DNA from 4 places in the Paenibacillus sp. A3M_27_13 genome. Region 1 is predicted to be linked to each of the others. Evidence: riboswitches for the same ligand, from Rfam matches in the RefSeq annotation. Region 1 holds a riboswitch; each other region holds the start of a gene.
What was found. A riboswitch is a leader RNA that binds a small molecule or an ion and turns the genes downstream of it on or off. The one in region 1 is predicted to bind cyclic di-AMP.
Positions count from the first base shown of each region.

Region 1 (4,215 bases):
TTATATGTGGATAAAAAACACTCTGCCACCTGAGGAAAGGGACAGAGTGTTTTTGGTGTTGTGACCACATTGGCGAAACGACGCATCAGGGGGATGCTGGAAGGCGTTTGAATAGACCTGAGGAGGAAAACAGTCTAGGTTCATCCAATTGGTTATTATGGCTCATATAAAGAGGTAGAGTGATGTAGGAGCTGGACCAATGTCTGTGAAGAAAGCGACGCTGAGATGCAGTTGGCTCAGGTTGGTTAAGCTTCTTCCAGGCAGAGAGGAGCTCGCTTGTCATACGCTCCATAAGAGGGTTCTTTTCCTCATAAGGAGGATTGAGTAGTTTGAAGGCATCTTCCACACAGAAGGACACTGCTGCGCTAAGATAGCCGTGAACGGTCTGTTCTACATCGTTTCCGAGGAGGAAGTTAATCCAGGTGTGAACGGTAGCGAGTGTGCCAATCGCATTGTATTGAATGAGTATAGATTCCAACTGGTCAAATTCAAGCCAAGGATAAAGAGCCTTAGCGAGCTTGAGCAGACGCTGACCGGATAGACGAAACTCCTTCACATGCTGCCAGGAGGGACGTTGGGTATGCAGCATCTTATCAATGAGGGCGATCCGCCAACTGTCATTCTGCTGGATGGCGACATACAGACTTTTGATAGCCATGCCGTCAACGGTTGTAAATTGAGGATACAAATCATCCAGCATGTAATGTTCCAGGTCTTGTAGACTGTTCAAATGTCCGTTACGCGATAGTTTCTCCAGTCCGTTAAAACGGGTGAAGCCACCAACAGGTAGGGAAGGGTCCAACAATAATGCATAGTTCAGCAAGCGGTTGCCTTTATGCAAGGTGGTTCGCCTCCTCGAAGTGAATCCTTATGTTATGTTATGTTATTTTACTTTTTACTTGGGGATAACGAAAAATATTCGAAATATATGTAATATATATTTACATTTAAATAGCTTTTGTGTCAAATTAAATATTCTTATCGCTCATATATGTTAGTTAAAATAACAAATAAAATAATTATTATATTTTTGTTTACAAATAGTTGATGAGAGAGTATAATAAATCTGTTGCCTCATTACATTATGATTTGCGGTCGTGGTGGAATGGCAGACACGCTATCTTGAGGGGGTAGTGGGCGTACGCCCGTGGAGGTTCGAGTCCTCTCGACCGCATTATATGCAATACTCAGTTAAAAAAGCATCCTGACACGGTTTACGTGAAGGGATGCTTTTTTTGTTAAGCATTTTTCGTTATATCCTTTAGCCACAGAACAACGGTAGACAACCGGTCGTTTATTAACTGTGATAAAGAAGGATGTCAGTTTTGCTGCAAAAGCTTCTCTATATCTCCCGCCAGCTTATCTGGAGTGGTTTGCGGTGCATAGCGCTTAAATACGTTACCTTCTCGTGTAATTAAGAATTTAGTAAAATTCCATTTGATCGCTTTGGACCCTAATACCCCCGGAGCAGTTTGGGTCAGGTAACGAAATAAGGGGTGCGCTTGATCGCCATTGACATCTGTCTTGGCGAACATCGGAAAGGTAACACCATAATTGATCTGGCAAAACTCGGAAATCTCCTCGCTGGAACCTGGCTCTTGTTTGGCAAACTGGTTGCTGGGAAATCCCAAAATTTCGAGCCCCTGTTCATGGTACTGGTCATATAGCTCTTGTAGCGCTTTGTATTGGGGGGTTAACCCACATTTGCTGGCAGTGTTCACGATAAGCAGAACGTTCCCTTCATATGTGGATAACGGAATTTTTTTCCCTTGCAGGGTGTGCGCATCATATTCATAAACGGTCATAGTATCTCTCCTTATTCAATATTCAGCAATTAAATTGTAAGCAATTAAAAGCAAGGTTGCAAGTTTGGAAAAGCTATATCAAGCCTTTAGCCGCTGTAAAATCGTATTTTGTTCAAAACAGTAAATCGCACCGCAAATGGAGCGAATTAAGGTGTTTCTTCTTATAAAAGCGGGTTCAATCGGTGTTTAGCTGGTACATATAGCGTATTTTCTTCTCTTTTTACAAAAAAAGGCCAAAAACGCTCTACCCTACGCCAATATTGACATGCTTGTCATTTTCGAAAAGGGATGAAAAACAGAGATTGAAGGAGCTGTGAGAAGCATAGTTGCATTGTAAGCGCTATTATTAATATCCTAGGCTCTAAAGGCCGATTTATAACCCCGCAGTTGAGCTTTACAGTCTTCCATGCGCGGGTGTATGATTCAAGACGTAATTTCAAATTAACTTGAATGAAGTAACAACGAAATGTCTATAGCGCTGAATTTTGCAGTTGCAAAAGCGGGGGAACCAATCGAGATTGTACGGCTTCGGAAGCCGTGTGTCTCATGGGGTGAATTTTCAGGTCAAGTGCCAGAAATAGGGCGACTCTCACGTCCGAATCCGACAGCTAACCTCGTAAGCGTACAGGGAGAGGCAACAAACCGCCGTGTGCAGCCATGGTTTATTTTATCATGGATATGTAAGAAGCCGGAGGAAAGCCTTTTTCCTTCGGCTTCTTTTTGTTGTCTTTTTATACCGGGAGAGGAGCTACTGATGGAAGGTCGGTTAATTATTGTCACTGCACCGAATGAAGCGGGCAGAAGTTTTGTGAAATTGCTTATTTTCAAAAAATTGGCGTTTGCAGTTCTCACGAATAGCGCCCAGGAGGAACGACAGCTCAAAAAAATGGGTGTGGAGCACATTGTCCGCATCAATACCATGCAAGCGGGAAAATGGAATTTTCCAAAAAAAGAAATTGGTAGTGTGTATTTGTTCGAGAACAGCTTGAATCTGACGTGCCGTTTCCTGCAAATATGTCGGCCGCTAACATCGGAATCGATCTATGTTATTACGCACGGCTGTAATCCACAAGGAATTTATCGGGGATTGGGAGCGGATCATGTGATCTACACATTGAACGGAGAGGTGGGTTTTCTGCTGAACGGATAAGCACTTATAACATAGTTGTTTTATGATTTTATGATCAAATAAGAATGGCGATCTGAGGACCGATACGGAGGGTATAAACATGATGGATATATACATGCTGCTCGTCATGGCTGTGAGTTATGGAGTGATACTGCTGTTTGTACGCTGGTGTGATGCGCAGACCTCTAAAGGAGGACGAAGAGGATGATCGTTATACTTGGGCTTACGGCTATTGTGTTTATGTATTTAATCTACGCACTCCTGAACCCTGAAAAGTTCTAGTCAGCTATAGGGGATAGAGCGGGCGGGAACAACAGATCTGAATATTAAGCATCATAGGTAGCGGGTTTTCGCAAACGTGTGCACACAATTGGTGCTCTGGAAGCAGGTCTGTTGTTCCAAACGCAGGAGCATTTTGAAGGAGGAATAAAGGATGGAGCTGCTTCAAATTGGAATTGTGATCGTCATATTGCTGCTCTTGGTAAAGCCAGTGGGCACCTATATGTATCATGTATTCTCGAATGAACCCAATCGGACGGATCGGATTTTTGGCGGAACAGAAAAGCTGATTTATAAGATAGTAGGATTGAAGAAGCTAGAAAGCATGCGTTGGACTACGTATGTTATGAGTTTCATTGCAACGAATGTCGTGCTTGTGGCGATCAGCTACTTGCTGTTGCGTTTACAGGGAATGCTTCCTGGTAATCCGGCTGGAAACAGTAATATGGAAGCATCACTAGCTTTTAATACGGTAATCAGCTTTATGACGAATACGAATCTCCAACATTATAGCGGAGAAAGCGGGCTTACGTATCTGACACAGATGGCGTTCGTCACGATGATGATGTTCACTTCGGCTGCTTCCGGTTTTGCGGTTGCTGCGGCTTTTATGAGAGGATTGACGCGGCGCGGTGAAGGGATGGGCAATTTCTTTCAAGATTTTATTAAAGCCATTATAAGGATTTTCCTGCCGCTGGCCTTTGTGCTTACGCTGGTGCTGGTTGGATTGAAGGTACCACAGACGCTACAGCCTACGGCGGATCTTACGACGCTGAGCGGAACACAGCAGCAGATTTCTATGGGGCCCATTGCTTCTCTGGAGTCCATCAAGCATTTGGGGACGAATGGAGGCGGTTATGCGGGAGCTAACTCTGCGCATCCTTTTGAAAATCCAAGTCCTTGGACGAACGTGCTGGAAATTTTGGCAATGTGGGTAATGCCGGCTTCGTTGCCGTATACCTTTGGACTGTTTGCCCGTAATCGTAAGCAGGGCTGGATTAT
Region 1 is NZ_JANAVE010000002.1:403,286-407,500, forward strand. It holds gene NLX82_RS08315 (urease accessory protein UreF) at 86-823, opposite strand; tRNA gene NLX82_RS08320 (tRNA-Leu) at 1,092-1,174, shown strand; gene NLX82_RS08325 (glutathione peroxidase) at 1,320-1,805, opposite strand; cyclic di-AMP (ydaO/yuaA leader) riboswitch at 2,272-2,444, shown strand; gene NLX82_RS08330 (hypothetical protein) at 2,560-2,955, shown strand; gene NLX82_RS27705 (potassium-transporting ATPase subunit F) at 3,139-3,216, shown strand; gene kdpA (potassium-transporting ATPase subunit KdpA) at 3,368-4,215, shown strand, end outside.

Region 2 (4,215 bases), on a different contig from region 1:
ATCGTATGGTGTAGAGGGTTTAGCCCTCTTCATTGACATTAACAACCTCATCCTCAAAGCGACCGATATTGTCATTCGAGCCGATGATGACCATAATATCGTCTGCTTTTAGCCGATCCATAGCCGTCGGTGCGATCAGGATACCGTTCGCCGTATGAAGCGCCACGACACTACAACCAAAGCGAGTACGGGCATTTAGCTCTGCTAGCGTTTTGCCATTCAGACATGCAGGTACATTGAGTTCCACAATACTGTATTCTTTGGACAACTCCAAATAATCGAGCAAATTAGGCGTGACTAGCTGATGAGCCACCCGGATACCCATATCCCGTTCTGGATAAATGATCCGGTCCACACCGAGCTTCTCTAACGCACGCCCGTGCAGCACAGATATGGCTTTGGCTACGACTTTTTTCACACCCAGCTCCTTCAGCAAAATGGCGGTCAGGATGCTTACCTGAATGTCATCACCAATAGCAACAATGCCGCAATCGAAATTACGGATGCCCAGTGATCGCAATGAGTCTTCATCGGTAGCGTCCGCAACGACAGTATGTGTCAACATCTCACTCATACTGTCCACAACATCCTCATTCCGGTCAATGCCTAGCACCTCGCACCCCATATCCACCAATTGCAAAGCCAGGCTTGAGCCAAACCGTCCCAAGCCAATAACTACAAACTGCTGCGTTTTCATATCTACTCGAAAACTCCCTTATCTGAATCAATTTCATAAATGAGGATTTTGCAAAAATCCTGAAATAATTAAATCAACGAAATGTATACTACATATCATGAAATGATTCATCCTATAATCATTTTGCCTTCCGGATGACGATATAATTCTTTACCCTTTTTCGGCCCCAGTGCATAAGCTAGCGTGAGTGGCCCCAGTCTACCTGCAAACATCGTCAGGGTAATCACCAGCTTACCTATGACTGTCAAATCAGGTGTAAGCCCCATCGACAGCCCCACCGTACCAAACGCAGACACCGTCTCGAACAAGATCATCAGAAAATGATGATCTTCGGTTGCCGACAAAATCATGGTCACCCCGATCACGAACAGCAGCCCCAGCAGTGTAATGGTCAAAGCCTTGTAAATTCGTCCCTGCGCAAGTCGGTACCTGAACAGCACAATATCTTCACGCCCCCGTAGCATCGAAATCACGGCTCCAATGAGCAGCGCGAATGTTGTGGTCTTAATCCCGCCTCCAGTAGAGCCAGGAGAAGCCCCGATAAACATGAGTATGATGATAAAAAACTGCGTAGCCTGCCGCAAGCCTGCAATGTCCAGTGTATTGGCACCTGCGGTACGAGGGGTTACGGACTGGAATAAAGATCCCAGCAGTTTCCCCCCCCAATCAAGCGAGCCAAGAGTCTTTGGATTCGTAAACTCAAATACAAAAATCACGAGCGTGCCGACTACAATCATAGCGCCCGTCATGCTGAGTACCACCTTAGTATGCAAGGAAAGTCTCTTGCGCTTGCGATATTCTGCCAGGTCCGACATCACTACAAAACCAATTCCGCCTGAAATAATCAGGAACATAGCTGTAAAATTAACAATCGGATCATATACATAACCTGTCAGGCTGCGAAAGTGCCCGAATAAGTCAAAACCAGCATTGTTAAACATGGAGATGGCATGCCAAATCCCAAAATAAATCGCCCTGCCTACAGGCATATCAAACGACCAGCGAATCGCAAATATTGCAGCACATACGCCCTCAATGACCAGCGAGTACAGCAGCACCTTACGAATCAATCCGACAATTCCTTCGACAGAGGTCTGATTCATCGCTTCCTGTAAAATGAGGCGCTCCCGTAAGGAAATCCGACGTTTGAACACCAGCGCGATCAAGGTAGCCATAGTCATAAAGCCCAGGCCGCCGATCTGAATGAGCGCAGCGATAACAACTTGACCAAAGGTTGTAAAAAAGGTCCCCGTATCCTTTACGACAAGCCCTGTAACACAGGTCGCGGAAGCGGCAGTAAACAAAGCGTCTATAAACGCAAGTGGCTTTCCTGTTGTATTGGAGATCGGCAGCATTAACAATAAACTACCTATTAGAATGATAATGGCAAAACCCGCAACGAATATCTGCGGTGGAGAAAGCCGGAGCCAGCTTGCATTGGGATTCATCTATTCATCACTTCTCTCCTAATCCTTAAAACTATAAAAACAGTGATTTAATACGGTGTAAGCCCGCTACGCGTTCCATTTGATCTTCCGATCGTCGTTGCCCCTAATTTTTTTGATTTTTCCAAACCTTTAGTAACTATAATTAGCATTCCCTGAATACAGGAAGAATGCATGTCAAGCACTACTCTGCCCCCTGTGCTATTGGCGGGCAGCAGCGAAGGAAGCAGAATTGTTCTGAAGAAGCGAAGCGTTTGCCTTTATCTCCGGATTTTAACCATTAAAGGGGTTATACAATCAAAAAATCCGGGGATAACAGCAATCGGAAGAATAATCTGCACCCGCAGCGGTCTAACCAATCCAAACACTTTTATACGCACAAAAATAGACACCGGAAAACCGAGTGCCTGACTTGGTTCCTGCTCATAGCCTACGAGGTTAGCTGACGGATTCGGGCAGCACAGTATGCCCTATTTACACATCCAATCCAGCAGGATCGGCTGTAAAATTCACCCCAGTAACATGGTTCCCCCGTTTTCTCATAGAAATTCGGCTCAACTGTATATCATTACCTATGTATTTTATAGGCATTGCCTCAAGATTATAATCCTTCTATATCCAGATCACAAAACCGATTTCGCCGAAAAAACGTGAAATTGGCTTTATTTTGCGAATGGGCATCGTTTAATCGCAGCTTATCTTATTTTATTGGAACTTTAAAGTGCTTTCACTCTATTTTCATGAATATCGCTGGTCTGTTGGCGGGAACCTGTGCAGTATGATATCTTTAATGGATGTTCTTATTTACAGATTAAGGAGGAAACTCATGAATCCTATCGGGAAACCGGTCGTGCTCACGGCCAACTTCAAAAAATTAGGCTTGCTGGGCGGGATTGGCCTGATTTGCTTTTTTATCTTTCAATTGCTTATTCCCTCGCTTAGTAATCCGAGTCCAGAATCAGTAATGAACGCAAAGGTCATCAGCAAACAAGAAGCGGTCATACACGCATTGGACTTTGCCCGCTCCGAGTTGGGCTATACTGAATCACAGCCAGAGGAGCCTGTCGTGACCTATCAGGCCGAAACAGATTTGTACGGTTATTTATCTAGAGAAAAACTGCTTCAACAGTACGACCGTACATGGAAGAAAAATTACCCTTACGAAACCTTTCGGGTTGATCTGCCTGAATCCTCAGCGAAAAGCAAACTGCAAATTCATGTGGATTTATCCACTGGGAAGGTCGTTAGCTTTAAACGGATCACCTCCAGTACCAATTACACACAGGCTGATATTTCTACGGATGAAGAAGCACGTAACAGGCTTATACGTGTAGCTGAGGACGGCATGACGCTTGAAGCCAAGGAGCAGGCGGCCGCAGTATGGGTTAAGCGCTTTGGTTTTAAGCCGTCGGACTTGAAGCTCGCCACCACTGAAAAAGAAGGTGGATTAAAGTATACCGTAGACGATAAAAAAATCGGCGCCTCGGTACTTACATTGGCTTTTACTTTCGAAGACGGTGATGTTCGCTCCTTCTCTCAAAGCTTTTCGGCCCCGTCGTCCTATACCGATTATATCGAAAAGCAAACATTTTGGGCGAATTGGATGACCTATGCGGGTTATGCCCTATTTAGCTTTGTGCTGGGTGTTCTTGCCATTGTGTATGCGTCACTCACCCGACGACATACTTCATTTGTACGCGGCATTGTTCTGTCCGTTATATACTTTATTGCAAGTATAGCTGGGACAATGAACATGCTGCCTTTATTGCAAGCAGAAGCAGGCGGTAAGGGCATGCTTATATTTCTTATGGTGTTCCAGATTGGTGTTACCTTCTTCATGGCAGTAGCGCTCTACTTCTCCTTGGTCGGCGGTGACGGGCTTATGCGTCAGGTTGGACTGAATGCATGGCCGCGTGCGAAAGAGCCGGGCTACGGGCTGTATGTGCTTCGCAGTATGTATGTTGGCTACTTGTGGGCCTTTATTTTACTCGGGGTACAATCCATCTTATTCTTTATACTGGAGCGCACATTTAATACATTCTCCACAACAGATGCCACGCAATCCCCTTACAA
Region 2 is NZ_JANAVE010000004.1:247,793-252,007, forward strand. It holds gene NLX82_RS17405 (LysR family transcriptional regulator) at 1-14, shown strand, start outside; gene NLX82_RS17410 (potassium channel family protein) at 20-697, opposite strand; gene NLX82_RS17415 (TrkH family potassium uptake protein) at 805-2,145, opposite strand; cyclic di-AMP (ydaO/yuaA leader) riboswitch at 2,555-2,707, opposite strand; gene NLX82_RS17420 (CPBP family intramembrane glutamic endopeptidase) at 2,969-4,215, shown strand, end outside.
Region 2: it holds a riboswitch for cyclic di-AMP, as region 1 does, so the genes downstream of both, NLX82_RS17415 (TrkH family potassium uptake protein) here and NLX82_RS08330 (hypothetical protein) in region 1, are expected to answer to the same signal.

Region 3 (4,215 bases), on a different contig from region 1:
CTACGGGGCATTGAACGTCAGGTGGGTATGAAAAAAATGGATCGGATTATGCGGACCTACGTCCAGACGTACCGATTCAAGCATCCATCCTCCCAGGATTTTCAACGTATCGTGGAGAGAGCCACCGGACGCTCATGGAGCCACTATTTTGAACAGTATGTATATGACGGCCAGATGGCGGACTTTTCGGTGGATCATATCACGAACCAAAAGCTGGAGAATGGATATGAAGCAGTCGTGACGGTCAGCAAAAAAGGGGCGGATTATCCCAAGATCCCTGTCCAATTTACCTTCAAGGATGGTACCACGATATTCAAGGCTTGGGACGGCGTGGGCAAAAGCACAACTTTTCGGATCAAAAGTACTTCTCCCGTTTCCTATGTAACCCTTGATCCTCTATATACCATTGCACTGGAGAACAAGCACATTAACAATAGCCTAAAAGCCGAATTGGACGAAAAGCAACAAACCCGTTGGAATGTAAGTGTAACCAAGCTGTTAGAAACACTGCTTGGAAGTCTGTCATGGTGAGGTGTCTATAGATGCGGACTGTTATAAAAGAGGGCTGGGCGCTGGTGCGCATACGATTCTATATCGTTATCATTTTATTTCTGTATCGACTACTGTGGGGGGTGTTTCTCTATCGGCTGGTGCAGTCTGCCGTTATCCCGCTACTGCTCCGTTATCCTGATCAGGGTCAAAACGAGCTGGGACAGACCTTGTTTTGGATGGAGAGCCAGATTGCTCTGATGGACAGCCGGGAAGTACATGTGTATTTGTGGATACTACTAGGGGCGACTGTACTACGCATACTGATCACTCCCTTCATTAGAGCCGGAATATATCAAAGCCTGCATACCGATGCGACTGAACCGCAAAGCCTGTCCTTTTTCAAGGGTATGAAACGCCATGGCATGTCGTCGTTGTTGTATTACACCATCGAGTTGGGACTGCTGCTGCTTCCCGCCTTTTGGGTAGTACCGAGACTCTACCCTATTGTAGCAGGAACGCTTCAATCTCCCTCTTACCTGCTGCATTTATTGCCCTATGCCATGGGGTGGATGGCTTACGGATGGTTCATTCGGCAGTGCATCCTGTATATGCAACTGGGGACTGTCGGTGGTCACGCCATACTATCGTCCCTGCTCGCCTTCTTTCGCCAGTTCCTCCCAGCTGTCGGTATATCCCTTTTGCTCGGTGCTTGTGTGCTGCTGGTCTTCGGTCTATTTGGCACCGTGGCGATGATTTGGACTGGTATGCTGGCGCTCATTCTCCAGCAATCGTATCATTTTGTTACTAGTCTGGTCAGGCTGTGGCATATCAGTTCGCAGTACAGACTATGGCATACCTATATCTCCAGTAGAAGTTAAGCCCTGCCTTTATGTTTTTTACTTCATTTCCGTCTGTCGAAAAATCTTGATTCATATCCGCGCAAACGACACATAACTGAATACTGTTAACAACATCTGTTCCTGGGACATTAGGAGCAGATTTTTTTTGTAACTTTTTGCAATGAAACATTTGCCAAAGCCAGCCGTCTTTGTTACAATAATCGCAGTGAACTGATAGTAACAACTTTGTAATCTTTATTGTAACCTTTATCTCAAAAATAACGTTATTGTGAATACTGCTCTCCAAGGTGCACATCTTAAGTTAAGCCTAATTCCTGGCACCTAGGAAGCGGGGGAACCAGTTTGGGTGAATTGATCTCGCAACAGAGTGGTCATAGGGGAACCTTCTACCGAATCCTTAAGCTAACCTCGCAGGCATTGGAAGGGGTATATTTTTTTTGAAGAAGAAGCTAACGATCGCAGCTATGGGTCTTGCCATTGCCTTTACATCTTTTACATTCGGTGGCGGCAGTGCATATGCAGACTCTAAGATGGACCAGGTCATTCAAGATGCCAAAGGAACGAGCTACAGAAGCGGAGGCACTACACTCGAGGGATTCGATTGCTCCGGCTTCACAATGTATGTATTCAACAAACTGGGAATTAAACTTCCGCATCAATCCGGATCACAATTCAAAATGGGATCTTCTGTATCCCGCGATGAAATGAGACCTGGAGACCTGGTGTTCTTCAACACCACAGGAAGAGGCATTTCCCATGTAGGTATCTTCGTAGGTGAAGGGAAATTTGCCCACTCCTCGACTTCACGTGGTGTAGTAGTTAGCTCACTGAACGAAAATTATTACGCTAACCGCTATGTCGGTGCAAAAAGAATTATGAGCACAGACGCTTACCATTCTGTAGCTTCAGAAATTCCTGATGACGACAACGTAGAATAACTAACGCACAGCAAGCTAACCCTAGCCGCAATTTGATTCTGGCCGGAATCGAATTGCGGTTTTTTATGTCCACAACATCAGCAATTATTATCATTACTGACGAACTGAAGCCTCAAAAGGTTTCAATTTTAGCGAACATCGTCGGTTTTACCGTCAGCGCTGGGGGAGCATATGAGCAGTAAATCCTTCTTATTCAATGTATACCCGACTTGAGTATGAAATAAACACGCTTGCCATTCCCCTGCAACTTGTCTACAATCTGTTGTTAATGATTGAAGTACCTGTAAAAGGAGGATGGAACACATGCCGGCCTCAATATTCAACTATCGGATCGTACCGATGGACGAGCATCAAGCGGCTGCAATCTGTGAGTGGCGCTATGATCCACCTTATAATATATACGGTTGGCTCCCCTGGGAACAAATGAAGGCGCTTGAAGTCGAATTTGGAAGTCCCACGCTTCGCCAAGAGCAATATGTTGCCGTACTGGATGAAGAGAATAAGCTGACGGGATTTGCTCAATATTTTCCTATGATCGGTGTGACCCGGCTAGGTCTTGGAATGCATCCTGAAAGATGCGGACATGGCAAAGGCGCTGATTTTGTCCGTGCCATTGCAGAGGAAGCACAACGACGCAACCCGAAGAATGAAATTGATCTAGAGGTACTCACTTGGAATGGGCGCGCTATCCGGGCTTACAAGGCGGCTGGATTTGAGCTTACAGATACCTATGAACGCCAGACTCCCGATGGCAAAAAACCGTTTTTTTGTATGGTATATCGTCCCGAACACCAAACCCAGGTTCTATGATAAAAGCGCCTTCGGCATACAACCGCGATGTTGTATAGCGAAGGCGCTTTTATCATCATACGACAGATCATTACAAGCTCAATGACTGCTGCGCATTTTTTCAAAAGCTTCATTATATTGTTGGGCTTCCTTAATATCCACGGCCATAATACCGCCGTCGTCCCAAGAGGTCAAACGCAGAGTCACGGTCTTGTAATCAATCGTAATAAATGGATGATGATTGAATGCTTCAGATATAGCGGCAACTTCATCCACGAATGCAATCCCTTTCATAAAACTGGAAAAATTATATTTCCGAACGATCCAACGTCCTTCCTCCAGTTCCCAGCCCTCCAGTTTCTCCAGATGTGCTTCAATCTCTTCTTGTGTAAAAGGCATGTTACGAACTCCTCCCCGTTTATACGGAAGCCTTTCGACCGCTTAAATACGGCCAAAACTACGATATATTGGTGTACATATTACCACGGCCCCGTTGATAAATCCATAAGACAGACCTCAAATCAAAGGGACTGACGTCAGCTCCTCGTCTCCAATGAGTACATAGATACGATGCTGCTCCGGCTCATAGATCACAACGCCACTGCCTACAGTGATTATGGGCTCTGTACCCAGTGCATAAAATAAGTCTTCTGCCAAAGCTTCATTGACTTCCTGGCGTCCCGCCGGGTCCAGCCTGTCCCAATCTTCTGCTTCCATCTCAAAAAATTCATAGCTGTCTGGGATGCGTCCCACAGCCTCTGTCAAATCGTTCAAAATTTGTTCATACTCACGCCCATGCTTTACTCCCATGCCATTTCCTCCAATGGTTCCGCCATTCAATACATAATCACCTTATTATACCGGAAATTCGCACTTAACAAAAAAGAGAGTTTTGTCGATAAATACTATAATCCGTCTTGTAATGACGCGCTTGGGGCAAGGACGACCCCGGCGGCATGAAAGGATTCAAAATCTATTCTCATGGATGAGGTGTATCATGCAAATTTCAACCATTATCGGACTTGTGCTCGGGATTATGTCACTGGTCGTCGGGATGATCTTAAAAGGCGCTCCGGTCGTCAATCTGGTCAATAATCCCGCTGCTTACATGATTATTTTCGTCGGAACGGCAGCGA
Region 3 is NZ_JANAVE010000014.1:44,656-48,870, forward strand. It holds gene NLX82_RS26655 (M1 family metallopeptidase) at 1-531, shown strand, start outside; gene NLX82_RS26660 (hypothetical protein) at 543-1,370, shown strand; cyclic di-AMP (ydaO/yuaA leader) riboswitch at 1,647-1,784, shown strand; gene NLX82_RS26665 (C40 family peptidase) at 1,790-2,290, shown strand; gene NLX82_RS26670 (GNAT family N-acetyltransferase) at 2,594-3,100, shown strand; gene NLX82_RS26675 (4a-hydroxytetrahydrobiopterin dehydratase) at 3,179-3,478, opposite strand; gene NLX82_RS26680 (hypothetical protein) at 3,596-3,889, opposite strand; gene motA (flagellar motor stator protein MotA) at 4,077-4,215, shown strand, end outside.
Region 3: it holds a riboswitch for cyclic di-AMP, as region 1 does, so the genes downstream of both, NLX82_RS26665 (C40 family peptidase) here and NLX82_RS08330 (hypothetical protein) in region 1, are expected to answer to the same signal.

Region 4 (4,215 bases), on a different contig from region 1:
GCATTGGGGTGGGTGATGAGTCCAGCATCAATCAGGTCCGCCCACTCAATCAGCGGGTCGGCGCCTTCCACTGTCGTATGGACCCGTGCAAGAGCGTGTCTGATCGCTTCCGGTGAGGCATTCTCCACGCCAATATCTCCTTTGCGCGTCGCTTCTGCCTCGGGTATAAAGGCCTGCTTGCAGCCGGGTACCTTGGAAGCGATAATCTTACGGATGCGCTCCCCTGCATGATCGGGATCGGTTAAAATGATGACCCCCCGCCGCTCCTGCGCCAATGCAATTTTACGCAGCGTCATTTTATTAATGGCTGAGCCGCCAGTTTCTATCGTATCCGCTTCAACAGCGCGGCGAATGGCCACCGTATCATCCCGGCCCTCTACCACGATCACTTCCTTGATCATTTGCGTTTCCCTCCACTGCTACACAGCAAGCTATATTTATCTTTCCCTGCTTTTGAAAACAAAATAAGAAGAGGATATCCTCTTCTTAGCATGGCATAACTATGTTGTTAATACTATCGCATTGCCCTCAACATACACAACCTGTTTTAGTTGATTTCAGGCTTTATCGGTCCGATAACATAAACGGTTTTACCGTGCTTACGACCAAATTGGTTGGCTCGGCTCAAACTCTCATAATACACATCGATTTTGTGGCCTTTAATCGCGCCACCGGTATCCTCCGCACGGCGGAAGCCCACCCCTTCGATATACACCCACCAGCCGATTGGAATTACACTCGGATCGACCGCGATGGTGCGTCCTTCCGTGACACGTGCGCCGGATGCAGTACGTGTACCGATACCTGGCTCCTGTGAGGAATACGCCGTCATGGAGACATTTTGTAAAACTTTGCTATATTTAAAATTGACGCCTGCTTTACGGACAGCACTGCCCGAACTAACCGTTGTTGCCTTAACGGCATCATTGGGACCGACGGAAGCAGCCAGAACGACCGGTTTTTTCTTCGTTCCTACTGCAATGACTTTATCCACACGGTTCTGTGCAACTTCCTTGTTAACCAGCTGTTTGGATACCAACTTTCCATCATGATATACCTTTTGAACGTGCTGGACGACCACACCCGATTTGCCGCTTTGAATGACCCGATTATCGCCTTTATAAAGACTCGGATCGGCCGTTTTGATGACCTGATAAGGCACCTGTTTTTTCTGTTCGACCTGCTGTTTCTTCACACGGACGATTTTTATGTCCATGTTAGACGAAACAGAGGCATCCAACGCAGGATAAACTTTATCCGTTGATGATAATTTATAGCCCGAGGTACGAATGGCACCTTCTACTGTATTTTCTGTTGTGTACAGCTTTTTCGTCTCATTGCCTGAAGATACTTTGACTTGATTGGCACGTTTAATGACTACGCGATCGCCATCCTGTATTGCTCCATTTAGCGGCATGGAAACTGTATCATGCGGCTGAAGTGAAATGGAATGCTCGCTCAGCAAATCTTGAAGCTTGGATTCCCGGGTTTCTACCGCAGACGCCTTGCCATCGATGACAAAAAAGACTTGTTTTTTAGATTGCGTGTACATCAGAATTGAAATCATAATCGTTAGCGCGATTAGAAAAATAGCAACCAAAGCAGCCTGGCGCACATTCTCTTGCTTCCAACGCAATACGTAAGACATGCTGGATGAGCGTGACTCATGGGTATCCTTTTTTTGGAAAATGCCCATTTCCTCCGTCCTCCTTACATAGCCCGCCGTCTGGAGTAAGACATAGTTGAGATTTGACGTGACTATAACAGATTTTCTACAAGACAAGCCCAAACTGCGACTGTCCTGCACCATGTACCCGTCTTCGCGGCATGCTGTCCTCCCCTGTTTAACCACAGTATGATGACAGATTTTCTTTTATTCACAACAAAAAAAGCCAGAGAAAGAGACTAGAGAGCTCTTTCGTGGCTTCCGGCATGTGTGAATATGCGGGAAAACTCATGCACGAGATGGCTTCTCTCTTGTTACGCTTACGGGGTTAGCTGTCGGGTTCGGACGTAGAGAGTCGCCCTAGCTTGGGTCAACCGCTCATGGCGGTCGCCTTCACATTCACCCCGAAGACCCAGAAAGAAATCGAAATACGGCTCCTCCACCTATTCAATCCCATTCGGGGAAAGAATTTCGGTCGAGCCGGCTGGCGGAAGAGACGTTCCCTTCTTGCACATATGCCGGACGTACTGTAAGCCATATCGGTTCCCCCGTTCCCTGTAAAAGGGACTCAGCGAGACTGGTTCATGAAATGACTTGTTGATGTTTACATTCAAACAACAATTCACTGAAAAGATGATATCCTGTTTCTATGCATGTTGTAAAGCAGGTTTCAAGTACATTTTTTAAAATATTCGGTTAAAATATTGTAATATTCTCGAGTTTCCTGCAACAAATTCATGATTAGCTTCGTCTATCTCTTTATTTTGATCGATTTCTTCACTTTTTCATTGAATGTCAAATCGTTCCAGGGCATTTTGGGTCGTTATTGACACTAATTCCTCCACTGTAATCCCTTTGATTTGGGCTGCAGCCTCTGCTACCAGTCTCACATGTGCAGACTCATTTCGCTTCCCACGAAACGGATGAGGCGTCAGATAGGGAGCATCAGTTTCAATGAGCAGACGGTCCAGCGGCACCTGTGCGAGCACCTCTTTTGGCTGCTTGGCATTTTTGAACGTTATTGGACCACCAAAGGAAAGGTGAAATCCCATATCCAGCACCATTTTGGCTGTCTCCCAGCTACCCGAAAAGGAGTGCATGACTCCTCCAATCTCACTCGCTTTTTCCTCGCGCAATATCCTAACAATATCTTCATGTGCATCCCGGTTATGAATAACAATGGGCATTTTGAGCTCACGAGCCAGACCAATTTGATTTCGAAACACCCGATGCTGAACATCCTTCGGTGATGTATCCCAATAATAATCCAGACCGATCTCTCCGATGGCTACAACCTTCTTATGACTGCATAACGATGCAATCCATTCTAAATCGCCCTCCTGCATTGTAATAGCATCCTGAGGGTGCCATCCGACTGCCGCATAAATAAAATCATACGTCTCGGCCAATTTCATGGTGGATGGAATGGTCTCACGATTAAATCCGATATTGATCATCCGTGTTACTCCTGATTCGACAGCACGTGCTATAACTTCTTCACGATCTTCGTCAAATTGTGGCGCATCCAAGTGAGTATGAGTGTCGAATAAATCCAAGGTTTACATCTCCTTTTTTTACTTACATTTCTATATAGTTGTCTATTCTTTGACAAAATAATTCCTTATTTCGGCAGGAAGCCTGTCTTTTACCGCGTTCAATTTATTCTGGGGAAAATACATATGATATTTTCCTCGGTGAATACCACTTATTGAGCGCACAATTTCCGAAACTTCGGATATTTCACTCACCTCGCCCTGACGTCCAAGCAGTAAAATCTGGTTGTCCGTCGAGCCACCCTGCCGAAACACATCATAAGGAAGATCTGTCGGAAAATCAATTTCAAAATCATATTCAGGGTGCAAACCAGCCTCTTTCAAAGCTTCTCTAATACTGTCAATGGTATCTGTATCCATATTTTCAATCTCTACATATTTATACAATCTACGGTCCATAAAACGGCTGCTCAAATCACTTAAAATCTCGTCCTTTTCTCGTTTCCACTGGCTAAATACGGTCTGGATTAATGACTCGTCGAGCATCAGATATTGCTCTACTGTAAGCTCTCCTTTCAACAGATCCGGCAGCGGGTCCAGCAGAAAACCAAACTCATATCCGTTTTTAAACAATTCCTTTGCTCGCTTGAAAATTTTACGTAAAAGGATTTCCGAGCTGCGTGTTACAGGATGAAAATAAATTTGCCAATACATCTGATAGCGTGACATTAAATAATCTTCTACTGCATGCATGCCTGATTCCTTCACAACAATTCTCCCATTATGAGGACGCAGCAGTCGTAAAATACGATCCAAATCAATCGTGCCGTAGTTGACACCTGTTGAATGAGCATCCCGCAACAAATAATCCATACGGTCGGCATCTAGCGGACTGGTTACCAAGTTGACAACGATTGGCTTATCATACGTTTTGGCTATAACCGCAGCCACCTTTTGTGGAAGCTTGTCGTCGACTTGCCGTAGCACGGCGTTGATCTTCGTGTCTCCCAGTACAATGCGGCATGTCCAATCCTCATGGTTCATATGAAAGGCTTC
Region 4 is NZ_JANAVE010000013.1:11,088-15,302, reverse strand. It holds gene rnmV (ribonuclease M5) at 1-401, opposite strand, end outside; gene NLX82_RS26160 (resuscitation-promoting factor) at 548-1,696, opposite strand; cyclic di-AMP (ydaO/yuaA leader) riboswitch at 1,968-2,250, opposite strand; gene NLX82_RS26155 (TatD family hydrolase) at 2,452-3,222, opposite strand; gene NLX82_RS26150 (HD domain-containing protein) at 3,265-4,215, opposite strand, start outside.
Region 4: it holds a riboswitch for cyclic di-AMP, as region 1 does, so the genes downstream of both, NLX82_RS26160 (resuscitation-promoting factor) here and NLX82_RS08330 (hypothetical protein) in region 1, are expected to answer to the same signal.